DNA from 2 places in the Neobacillus sp. FW104-15D2 genome. Region 2 is predicted to be linked to the other one. Evidence: riboswitches for the same ligand, from Rfam matches in the RefSeq annotation. Region 2 holds a riboswitch; the other holds the start of a gene.

Region 1 (6,394 bases), on a different contig from region 2:
TACAAAAGAAGGTGCAAATAAAGCTGTTGATTTTTGTGGAGTGTGGCTCGAAGGCCAGCAGCTTCCTGTTCAAAAAATCGAAAACAACGGTTATAAAATGCTGGTTTCTGAAATTGGAAAAGGAGATCAGACTCTTATTTTCAACGGACATGTAGACGTTGTAACCGGTAAGCCTAACCAATTTATACCCGTTGAAATGGATGGCAAACTTTTTGGTCGAGGCTCCGCTGATATGAAGGCTGGGGTAGCGGCGATGATGTGCGCAATGAGAGAATTAAAAGATAAGAATTTAAACTTTAAAATTCAGCTTCAAATTGTATCCGATGAGGAAATTGGCGGTATGAACTGCTCTGGATATCTGGCTGAAAACGATTATCTAGGCGATTTTGTCATATGTTCTGAGCCTACCCAGCTGGGGATTGCCCACCAGGCTAAGGGAGTATTACGCCTGGATATAGAGGTCAAAGGAAAATCAGCACATGGAAGCCGGCCTTGGGAAGGAATCAATGCAATTGAAAAGGCATATCACATATATGAACAAATTCTAAACCTTTCCTTCGCACAAGAAAGTACCGCCTATTACAAGTGCCCTTCCATCAATTTGGCTAAGATTCAGGCTGGGGATGCCTACAATAAGGTGCCAGAAGAATGTATGATGAGTTTCGATATTCGTTTCCTCCCTTCTCAAACAAAAGAAGAAATCCTAGCCCAGATTGAAAGTGTCACAGAAGGAAGGGTTTTTGTAAATATGTTTGCTGAGCCAATAAATACTCCTTCTAATCATCCTGTTATTGAGCTGCTTGGCCCTATTGTTGAAAAGTTCAGTAATACTCCCGCCGTTTATTTTGGACAGCACGGGACAGCTGATACGGTGTTTTTTGCAAAACACGGGATTCCTGCTATTGAGTTTGGTCCAAGTGGTGCGAATTGGCACGGAGATGAAGAATATGTTATTTGTGAATCGGTTTATTCCTATCAAAAAATGCTGACAGAGCTAGCTCTGTCAATCGACTTGAAAGCCCTAAAAAATCCTAAAAAAATGACAAAAAAATAGCACGCAGTCGCGTGCTATTTTTTATAAAGAAGCTGTAAATAAATCACTTGATTCTTTTTCAACGATTCCCGCTAATACAGGAAAAGCTTCTGTTCCCGGGTTTTGATCCAAAATTTGATTTAAGCCTTTTACGCTGGATTTAATAATCCATTTGTTATTCGGGTGTTGCTTAAGCCATTCGATAGATGGATCTACAACCTTCTTTTTCACCCCATCTAGTAGCCAATAATTGGCTTCCTTTTGGTTGTCCTGTGCCGAAGAGTCTCTTATAGGAATTCCCGCTTCTCTATCGGTTTGATGTCGTGATTGGGCCAGGTCTTCAATTACTGCGCTTGCCGTAGGGAACATCCCTGCACCAGGACCTCTTAAGGTGAGGCTGCCAACAAGGTCCGCTTCTATGTTTACTGCATTTTCTACACCTTCTACATCATAAAACGGGCTGCTTTTTCCCACTAAAACAGGCTGTACTGATGCAATGACTTTACCATCCTTCCATTCAATAGAAGCAATATGTTTAAATTTCAAATGAAGCCGGTCAGCTTCCTCAATCCATTCACGAGTAATGGAGGTTATTCCTTCCACATGGACATCCTTCCATTCTGGCTGGATTCCAAAAGCTAGCTTACTTAATACCATTAATTTATAAAAAGCATCTGTTCCTTCTACATCATTTCCGGGATCTGCTTCAGCATAGCCTTTTTCCTGCGCTGTTTTTAACACGCTGGCAAACGGCTCCCTTTTTTCGCGCATTTCAGTAAGAATGAAATTGGATGTACCATTTAAAATACCTTTTATTTGTTTTATATTATTTACTTTTAATAATTGACGGAGAGTCTGGATAATAGGTATTCCACCCCCGACAGTCGCCTCATAACCTAAAGAAACACCCTTATCAGCTGCAAGAAGAGATAATTCCTCGCCATGATAAGCAAACATTTCTTTATTTGCCGTAATGATATTACTTCCCTTTTCAACCGCTCGCTTCAGGTAAGTAAAGGCGGGCTCTTTTCCGACAATTGCCTCGATTATATAATCAATATGCGGGAGGTTTATAATTTCTTCAAAATTATCCGTAACTAAGATATTTCCTGAAATTCTTCTTTGCTTTTGTTTATTTCTAACCAGAATAGCCACAATTTCTACTTTTTTTCCTAATACTTTTTCAAGGCGTTCTCCGTGTGACTGAATGCTTCTGTAAACTCCTTCACCCACAGTACCAAAACCAAGCAAGGCTATTTTTAAAACGCTCATCTTCCCACATCCTTTTTGAAATTTTCATTTTTAAAAATTGCAGGGGAAAATGAAAAAACCCCCTTCGCGTAAGAAGAGGGTATTGTCCTCCTCTTATCTGTCAGGCGAATGCCTGCAGGAATTAGCACCTTTTCAGGAATAATTCCTGAAGGTTGCCGGGCTTCATAGGGCCTAGTCCCTCCGCCTCTCTGGATAAGAGTACTATTAAGTTTCGTTAGTCTTATAAAAGAATATTAAGTCAGTAAGAAATTATTGTCAATAATTTTAAAATTTTTTAAATTAAAGTTCTTTTAAACTTTCCTGCTGATTTCCACTCCACAAAGGAAAGCTTTTTTGAAGAATCAACGCAGGTACAGGCCGCCTTTTGCCTGTCACGAGGCACTCTCTTTCCACAAGCAGACATCAGGGTTATTTTTATTTCCAGTCGGTATATAAATCTGTTCGGCGGTCACGCCATGTTGTAACGGATCCCCGTTCCCGGACTTGATATAGAAGTTCAAGATCTAAATCAGCCGTTACAATCATATCGTCGTTCATTTCACCTTCCACTAAGATTCCCTTTGGTGGAAAGGGGATATCGTTTGGTGTAATAATAGCAGCCTGTCCGAAGTTGGCACGCATAAAGTCAACTGTTGGAAGCTGTCCTACTGTACCTGTTACAACAACGTAAACCTGGTTTTCTACTGCACGGGCATGGCTTGTGTAGCGTACACGGTGGAAGCCATGACGGTCATCAGTACAGGATGGACAGAAGATAATATCTGCTCCTTTTGCTTTTGCCATGCGAACAATTTCAGGAAACTCAATATCATAGCAAGTAAGGATCGCAATTTTTCCTTTTTCAGTATCGAAAATCTGAAAAGAGTCGCCAGTTTCCATATTCCATTCATGTACTTCTGTTGGAGTAATATGAAGTTTGGCCTGTTCAGCAATCCTCCCATCCGGATAAAATAGATGAGCCGTATTGTACAGCTTCCCTGCTCTCTCAACCACATGGGTTCCTCCAATAATATGCATTCCTGTCTCTTTAGCAAAGTTGGAAAATAAGGTACGGTATTGCTCTGTATAGGAAGGTAGGTCATTTATTGTTAGGCTTTCGCCATGCCCGTTTCCAATTGATAAAAGCTGAGTAGTAAAGAGCTCAGGAAATAAAACAAATTCAGCGCCAAATTCCTGCGCGGTTTTTATATAATGCTCGCTTTGACGAGCGAAATCTTCAAAGGATTTAATAGTATGCAAATGGTATTGAACTGCAGAAACACGAATTTTCATTTCTTCCCCCTAAACTTTTTATTAGATATATATTATTCATCATTTTTATAACTTTAACAAATAAATGGAATCGAGAAAATAGAAAAATAATGGTGTAACTTTTGGATAGGAAAATGCTAGCAATTAGCTAGGGCGTAGGTGGTTAGCTTTGATAGTGGGCTTATTTGGAAGTACTTGAAAAAATAGTGTGCTAGATTCACAGTCCTCTTCCCCAGTAATAGAAAAAGCAGTATATTTCTTTATTCCAGTAAAAAATGAAATTACCCTCATAAGTATTATAACTCAAAAAAAGTGCCCCCCTGAATCTGGGAGCACTTCCTTTTTTTACTTAATTGCCTAAACCTCTTGGAACAGTAACTGTTGCTGAGGCTTTATACGTATTTCCAGCTTTGTCAGTAACAAGATAAGTGATCGTATAAACTCGACCATTTCCTGTACCATTACGCTCAGAACGCAGGCTGAAGTTCACATCATTTTTGCCGTAGTCTGCACCTTGAATATCAGAAGGATCTGCAGAAGCTTCATTGACCTTAATAGATTCAAGGACAACAGAGTCGACACCTGAAAGATTATCATCTGAAACCAGCGATGCCTTAATATCAATCAACTTGTGGTTAGGCACCTGAAGAACTGGCTTATCTACAGACACTTTCAGGGTAGGAGCAGTTTTATCAATTTTAACTACAAAGGAGTTGCTGTTTTCGATATTACCTGCATTATCATAGCTCTTATACTCAATTGTATATTCGCCATCTGTTCTCAGTTCAATTGGATTTTTGTACTCCTGCCAACCTTGTCCATTAATACTATACAATGTAGTTTGAATATCAGATGTTTCATCCGAAGCATTGAGGCTGAAAGTTACATTTGAGTTATACCAGCCATTATTTCCAGTTGGTGCTTCAGGATTCAACTTTTGTACAGTAACAGGGGCTGTTTTATCAATTTTCACTTCATAAGACTTAACAGCTTCTGCATTCTCTTCTACATCTGTACTGCGGTATTCAATATTGTTAGTACCGTCAGAGGTTAATTCAACAGGTGAAGTATAATCCGTCCAATCACCGCCATTTATGCGATATTGAGTAGATTGAACTCCTGATTGATTATCTGTTGCTGATAGACTGAAGGAAACATCCGAATTGTACCAGCCATCGCTGCCATTAGCTTCGGCAGGATCAACCTGTATTTCAGTAACAGGCGCTGCTTCGTCTACAATTCGAACTAACTCTTTCGTATCCCTAACACGAATCCGGTTTCCTTTTGCATATTTACCAGTCAGTCCTACAGCCTGAAGGGTTTGACCAACCTTCAAATCAGGTACAGATCCTGTTTGAGTGGCAATATATCCATCGGTAAAGACTAGAATATCTCCAGATCCATCATTGATTACGTAAGAATTCTCATCATACTTTGATACAACCTTACCTGTTACCTTTACGAGTAAACCTTGATTTTCATCATTGTTTGCTGCACCTGTTGTCACTTCCTGAGGCTGAAGAGGATCCACATGCCCCAGCTTAATAACATCTTTTGCAAAATCGGTATACTCAAGTTCTCGGTTGTTTTCAAAAGTTTTTAGCTGACCATAAACACGTACTTTGTCCCCTGGCTTTAAAGATCCTTCAGGAACATCATGGAATGCCATAATACCGCCTGTTTCATCCTGAAGATAGAAGGCATCATAGAACGTTCCCGCACCAGTTGTAACTGTTCCTTCTACTACCACGGGCTGACCGTCTGTTCCTATTCTAGCCTCACTCAAGTCTGAAACAACTGTTCCACGTCCTGCAAGCCAGTTTACTGCGTTTAACGCTGCTTCATCGTTTCCTTTTGGACTAAAGGATTCATCAAGCTGCTTATCGTTCATGAAGTTCATACCGGATACAACGATTCGGCCCTTGCCAATGGTTTCTGAAGCAATAGCAGGAATAGCAGAACCACCAGTTGCATCAGAAACAGTGTCATATGGGGTATATCCAGACTTTACGCTTCCCTGGTAGGTAGTTTCATTACCGCTTGCCAAAATAGTGACCGTATCACTATCTGTAAGTGCTTCGTGACCTGCCTTCTCCAAACTCGAGCCACTGTAGTACTCAATTGTATCTGCCCTGTCCGTAATATAATTGGCTACAGGGTGCAAATGAAGACGCACTGCAAATTTCGATTTTAGCGGATCTGACCAGAAGTTGCCTTCCTTCGTATCATCGTTGATTCCATCATTGTTAATTCGAATGCTTGAGCCAATATCAAACAGCAAGTCATTGTTAATATCAGTGTTATTGTTAAAGTTACTCTTATCTGTCAGGAATAATGAGCCGCCATTTTTAACAAATTCGGCTACGGCTTTATTTTCATCTTCAGTCAAATCAATCTGAGGATGAGTTAAAACCAATACTTTAACATCTTTCAAACTATCAGTTGTAAGAGGATTTTTATTTTCAAAAACAGTATAACCTTCACGCTGAACCAGTGATGTAAAGCTATTAAAGTTATTCTTATAGGTTCCAGGATCAGTTGATGTATTCTCATTTTTATGGGCTGCATCAATCATAACCTTGATACCGAGAGCCTGTTTAATATTTATGTCTTTAGAGAAAGTATTGTCTTCAGGGTTATCATCGGTTGGAGTATCGACAACCGCCAGCAGTTGATGCTGACCCGCAACAGGATTATTCCAGACAACACTCGCTTTTGCTACCCCTTTAGCAGCAATTTGAGCTATTGGGCTTTGCCCGATTAAGTTATTTTCGTTTACTTGATCGTAATAAAACTTAACATTTAGATTGGATAATGCAGTTTTACCAAGGTTGCTCA
Region 2 (6,394 bases):
TTCGCTGTGCCAGTTGATCGATGTTGGTCTCTTTTTTGGCAAAGGTTCCGGTCATCTTTCCATTTCGCAGGACGGTTATGTGATCAGCAGCCTCCATTACCTCTCTCAGCTTATGGGTAATTAAAATAACGCTTTTCCCCTGGTCAGCGAGGTATCTGACAGTTTTTAAAAGCTCTGTAACCTCCAAAGGAGTAAGAACGGCAGTCGGTTCATCAAGAATAATAATCTCCGCTCCCTGATAAAGGACCTTTAAGATTTCAATCCGCTGTTGTTCGCCGACAGAGCATTTTGCCGCTTTAACAGAAGGCCGAACACTGATTTTATATTGTTCCGAAAGAGAACCGACAGAATCTTCAGCTTCTTTCCTTTTAAAAAATCCCAGTTTGCCAGGTTCACGCCCAATTACAATATTTTCCGCGGCAGTAAAGTCAGGGAACAACATAAAATGCTGATGGACCATTCCGATTCCATGTTTAATAGCGTCATTTGGACCATTCAAATCCAGTGGCTTTCCTTCCAGCAGCATTTCACCGGAAGTAGGCTTTTCCATGCCATAAAGCATGCGCATTAATGTTGTCTTGCCCGCACCGTTTTCCCCAACAATGGCATGTACCTCTCCCCTATTTACTGTCAGGGAAACATCTTCATTGGCAAAAAAATCACCGTATTTCTTTGTCATATTCTTCATTTCCAGACGTGCTGTCATAATGTCCCTCCTTTTGTGGAAAATGTAGGTAATGAATCCCTATAACACATGCGAACCGACTGCTAAGGCAGCCGGTTCACAGTACCATTTATCTTATTTTGCAAGCGGGTTTTTAACTTCTTTCTTGCCTGACTTAATATCTTCAGCAATAGCTTTTACTTTATCAATGGCTGCTTGTCCTACAAACGGATTTAAAGGAGTTTTGCTGTCTCTTGTAACATATGTTAAGCCAACGCCATCCTCTTTTAAGCCGTAAGAAACTTCCCCAGCCTTATACTTGCCTTCAGTGAAATCTTTAACGGTTTGATACGCTGCTGTATCTGTCCCTTTTAATTGGGAAAGGACAACATGAGCTGGGTCAATAACTGTTCTATCTACGTCCTGGCCAGCAGTATAGAACCCTTTTTCTTTCGCTGCTTCAAATACACCTAAGTCACCAACAGCTGATGCACCCGCAATAAAGTCTGCTCCTTTGGATGCCTGAAGAAGGGCTAACTCTTTTGCTTTGGCAGGATCCGTAAAGCTGCCAACATAGTTTAATAGGAATTGTGCATTTGGATTCGTTTCCTTGAGGCCATTTTCAAAAGAAACCGTCCATTTTTTCATCATTGGGATATCCTGTGCTGCAACCATTCCGACCTTGTTTGTCTTAGTGGACAAGCCAGCTGCTGCACCCAGCAGGTAAGCTGCTTCCTGTTCCTTAAAGGTTACACTTCGAACATTTGGAAGATCTACAACTGTATCAATAATGGCAAACTTCTTATCAGGATTTTCAGCTGCTACTTTTTTAAGAGCATCTTCTGATTCAAATGATGAAGTGATAATCAAATCATAGCCTTCAGAAACGGCAACGCGCAGATTATCTTCAATAGCCGCATGGTCTGTTGATTCAATCGTTTTTAGGTCTGCCCCTGCTTCTTTAGCAGCCTTCTTAGCTCCCTCATCCATCTGCTGGAAGAAAGGATTAACACCAATTTTTTCAGGAAGAACAAGAGCTATCTTTTTCTTCTTATTTGAATCCTCTGTCTTGTTTCCACCCTTTTCTGAAGAACCGGATTGGCAGCCCGCTAATAAAAGGGCAATAATAGCAAATAAAATATAAAACTTCTTCATCTTGTGTATTTCCCCCTATGCTGTTTTCGTGTTTTTAAATGTTATATAGCTAACTTACTAGAAAAATGACTGAAATTCAACCTAAACATGAACTTTTATAAAAATAAATATATATAATGTTCGTGTTTTAGGTTAAAAACCAAATAAAAAACTCCTCCTGGAAAGGAAGAGTTATATTTTATATTCTCTCCCTCATCTATCAGAACGTAAAGTTCTGCTGGAATTGGCACCATTCTATTAAAAATAGCGGTTGCCGGGCATCATAGGGCCAGTCCCTCTGCCTCTCTGGATAAGGTTATTACTATATTCACTTTTAAAACGTTATTCTCATTTTATCGAATTATTATAATATTGCAAGAGTTATTTTTATATTTATATAATAACTTTAGTTTGTCATTTTTTGGAAACACCAACTATAAGTATTAAAGTCCTATTTTTCGACCTATCCTACCATGTTAATATGAAAATGGAAGAAAAATACCAAATAATAAAATGACAAGGGGACTTTACGTGATCACGAAAAAATCCTTAGCTGCATCCGTTCTTGCTACTTCCTTAATTTTCTCAGGCGGAGTATTATCTGCGCCTTTGATGTCACACGTTTCCGCCGCCCAGACAACGAATTATCAAACACAATTAAATACGCTTTCAACTTATTATGCCGGCATTTTACGGACTCTGGAAAACTACTCAAATAAATTGGACAAAGCAAAAACTGAAAAAGAAGCCATGGATATTTATGACCATTACCTTACCTACTTTGAAAAGGTATTAGATACAGACACCCCTATCAAAGGCTATAACTCCGAAATTCAGCTGATGGATGAATATATTTATAATAGTTTAGTAGAAATGTATAACTTTGAAGTGGACACAGTCGATTATGAAAATGGGGATCTTTCTGAGGCAGATTATAAAAAAGCTTATCAAAATATGACCAGCTACGTGGATACACAGGATTCCCTTTTTAAGAAGGCCGCTGCATCCTATAAAGCCAAGTATAAAGTTACTTTTGGCAAAGACATGCTCTATCTCCTTGACCAAAGTGCAGAATCAGAAGTACCACCGATCCAGGGGAAAACATATACAGTGATAAAAGGCGACACACTTTACAGCATTTCCAAAAGAAATAAAACCACTGTCAGCACCTTGAAAAAGTTAAACAATCTTAAGAGCGATTTCATAAGAGTGGGACAGATAATCAAACTGCCTTCAGCGCCTGTTAACACTCCAGCTCCTTCTGCTGCTTTTACTGTTAAGAAAGGCGATACACTTTACAGCATTGGCAAAAAGGTAAAGTTATCCGTTGCTGAACTGAAAAAACTTAACAACTTGAAAAGTGACCGGATTTATCCTGGACAAGTGCTTAAACTGAAAAAAGTAAACTATTAAAAACGGCCGGTACTAATCGTTTAAACATACAGAACCATTCGGCAGCTTTGTTATAGACTTCATTTTATATATGTACACCAAAAAGGGCCTGGAAAATTCCATGCCCTTTTCTTTATTTTCTATTGCCAGCCATCCTGCAGGTTAAGGTCCAGGGTACTAACTTCCTCACCGCCTACAAAAAGCTTACCGCCTTCAATGGTAAATTCTTTATCAAAATTATACACAGCGTCATTTTTAAATTCCTGGACAAAAGCAATTTTGTACTGCCCATCCGGTAGACGTCCTTGATAAAACCCATTTTGTAACCAACTGGAGCCTATAAATTCTCCATCAAGTGTAGCGAAAACTACGTTGCCATCTGCTACCAGTTGTTCACCATTAAGGACTGTACCAGATACGGATACAGCGGGCACCTGTATATCAAGCTGTTCCGTCTGAACACCATTTATAAATAATTGACCAGATTTCATACTAAATTCAGTACCTGGACTAAAATCGGTCCCATCATAAAGATAAACTTCATTCACTTTGTAATCCCCATCTGGCAAACGGAATTGGAATCGGCCTTCCTCATTTGCCTGGCTCCACATCCAAATAGGATTATCAGCATCATTCATTTCCGAAATATAAACATCACCCATTACAGGATTTCCGGATTCTGCTAGTATTCCTGTTAATGTAATCGGAGGAACTGAGATTCCAAGTACACTTTGCAATTCGCTATTAACATACGTTTTCCCATCAATAATGGAGAATGATTGATTTATATAGCCAACGGTTCCATCCTCAAGCTGAACGTCATTTACTATATAATCCCCATCACCCAGGCGCATAGTAAAGGTGCCGTCACTATTAATACTCTTCCAGGTATAAAAACTTTGGTCAGGAGTGCTAACAGTAATATAGCCACCCGTTACATTTGCGTCTCCATCTTTAACTAAAGCATGTAAACTAACAGGCGGAATCTGAAGCTTCAATAGGGGCTGCTCTTTTCCACCAACAAACAATTTCCCGTTGATAATATCAAAAGTGGCCGAGATCGCGACGTCCTGGTCTTCCTCAAATAAATAGGCACCCCTAACATTATAGCTTCCGTCTGTTAAACGTAAGGAGTAAACCCCGGTCTCATCAGTTTGAGCATAATACCCTTCAGCATTTCCATCCTCTAAGGATTTTTCAATATAGACTGAACCCTGAAACGAATTCCCTGAGTCCATCAATTTTCCGCTAAGAGTAACAGGTGGCAGCTTAATATTTAATGCTGATACCACTTGCCCATTCTGAAAAAGTTTTCCATTATGAACTTCAAAAGGAAGATTTACCGGCGTACCTCGATATTGTTCATCAACAAAAGTGACAGCATAATAGCCATCTTGAAATCTATATTGGAATCCACCTTTAGTATCAACAGGAATGCCTATCCAAATTCCACTTCCATCGGAAGTATTTCCCTCAATATTTATATACGCATTCGCAATTGGTTTCTTCCCATCTGAAAGAGTACCCTTGACGTTTATATCCGGAACCTTTATTTGGATTGAAGAGACCTTTACTCCCTTAATGTAGATCTTGCCTTCTCGTACTTCAAAGGTTGTAGCTGGCCATGCCGAATAGGTTTGGTGGTCAATACCAATGTTATACCTCCCGTCAGGCAGCGTTCTTAAAGAAAATTCTCCTTGGTTGTTGGATACGACGTACTGAATGAACTCGGTGTCATAATCATTTTCTGAGAGAAGCCTTTCTAAAACAATATTGGCTCCCACTAATGGCTTGGAGGTATCTCCAACCTTTCCTTTAATAGAATTGACAGGAATGTTAATGGAAAGACTTGTTTGCTGCTCGCCTTCCACTAAGACTTTTCCAGCTTCCACTGTGAACCCTAAATCATACCGATAAAATCCATTATCCGACTGAATCCCAAAAAGATAGTAATTTCCATCCGGAAGGGAAGCAGAAAAACTTCCATTGCCTTTTGAAGATATAGTATAAATTTCTTCCTCTTCTTCACTATATTTTGAAATAATTAAATCTGCTTTTAAACCACTGGTGCCTTCCTTTAATACACCATTAAAATTACTTGCTTCAGCTGTAGGCTTCTTCGCCTGTTCCTTTTTGGAAAGGGTGATCACGCCTTCTTTTAACCCTTTGATCTTACCTTCTTTTACAACAAAATTTTTATTCGTACCATACCAGCCGGTGTTTTTACCTTTTACACCTTTAACAGTATATGTACCATCCTTTAAATTCTTCCTAAAGGAACCGCTGCCATCCGTCATGATAGGAATCCTTTTTGAGCTTCCCTGCTCACTTATCATGACTAAGCTGTTTTTTATTGGCGCAGACTTCTCTTTGATGGTACCCTTTACTCCTTTCGCTGATATGTCTTTACTTGCTGCTGCATGAACATTGCCTAACGCAACGCTCATGAACATGATGACTAATAAAAGCACGTTCACTACTTTTTTCCTCATCCTTTTTCCCCCGTCTCATAATAGTAAAAAATAATAGCCTTCTTCTAGAAGACTATTATTTTCCCCAACTAATTATATTCAATTTACATTTATTAACACCCTTTTAACTTTTTACCAAAAATATTATTTCCTTCTACAATATTCCCCTTGACTTTAACCTGAGCTTTTTTCCATGATAGAAAATAAAAAAGCAGCAATACATATGTATCACTGCTTACTAAATTATTGAACCTTCTCAAGCTGCTTTCTTTCTTCTTGAACAAAAAGGATTCCCAATTCGTAATGATCACCCTCATACAATGCCCTTTGCACAAAACGAATTTGTCCGTTTGTATCAATTACTTCAAGCTTGCAGTGAGCACGGTTTTTTTGAAGGGCTTCGTAAAAGCTTTGTTCATCACGAACATTTACTCCGTTAACTTTAGTAACTAGTTCTCCAACCTGAAGCGCCATTTTATGTGCTGGGCTGTTTGGGATGATCCCCAAAATCATCAGGCCATGATTCTTTTTGGAAAAATAGAAAGGCAGATTTTCATCTTTAACCCTTTGAATTAATGCAAGCAATTCTCTTCCTATAACAGCAACAGCAGCTGCCACGATTGATAAAACAGGATACCAATACCCTGCAATGGAAATAAGCAGTGCCAGCACACCCAAACCTATTACTCTCTTACCTTGCGTTTGTACGGCTTCTTTCGGAAGCAGTCCTTGG

Evidence for each region. A riboswitch is a leader RNA that binds a small molecule or an ion and turns the genes downstream of it on or off. The one in region 2 is predicted to bind S-adenosylmethionine.
Region 1: another riboswitch for S-adenosylmethionine. It lies ahead of AC3WR0_RS17540 (homoserine dehydrogenase); the one in region 2 lies ahead of AC3WR0_RS05085 (BMP family protein).

What each region holds. Positions count from the first base shown of each region.
Region 1 covers NZ_JBYTCJ010000023.1:28,130-34,523, forward strand. Annotated here, with positions in the region: gene AC3WR0_RS17535 (M20 family metallopeptidase) at 1-1,054, shown strand, start outside; gene AC3WR0_RS17540 (homoserine dehydrogenase) at 1,076-2,305, opposite strand; SAM riboswitch class I at 2,396-2,504, opposite strand; gene AC3WR0_RS17545 (carbon-nitrogen hydrolase family protein) at 2,720-3,577, opposite strand; gene AC3WR0_RS17550 (OmpL47-type beta-barrel domain-containing protein) at 3,906-6,394, opposite strand, start outside.
Region 2 covers NZ_JBYTCJ010000004.1:108,674-115,067, reverse strand. Annotated here, with positions in the region: gene AC3WR0_RS05090 (ABC transporter ATP-binding protein) at 1-706, opposite strand, end outside; gene AC3WR0_RS05085 (BMP family protein) at 800-1,819, opposite strand; SAM riboswitch class I at 2,009-2,115, opposite strand; gene AC3WR0_RS05080 (LysM peptidoglycan-binding domain-containing protein) at 2,330-3,211, shown strand; gene AC3WR0_RS05075 (hypothetical protein) at 3,331-5,682, opposite strand; gene AC3WR0_RS05070 (PDZ domain-containing protein) at 5,905-6,394, opposite strand, start outside.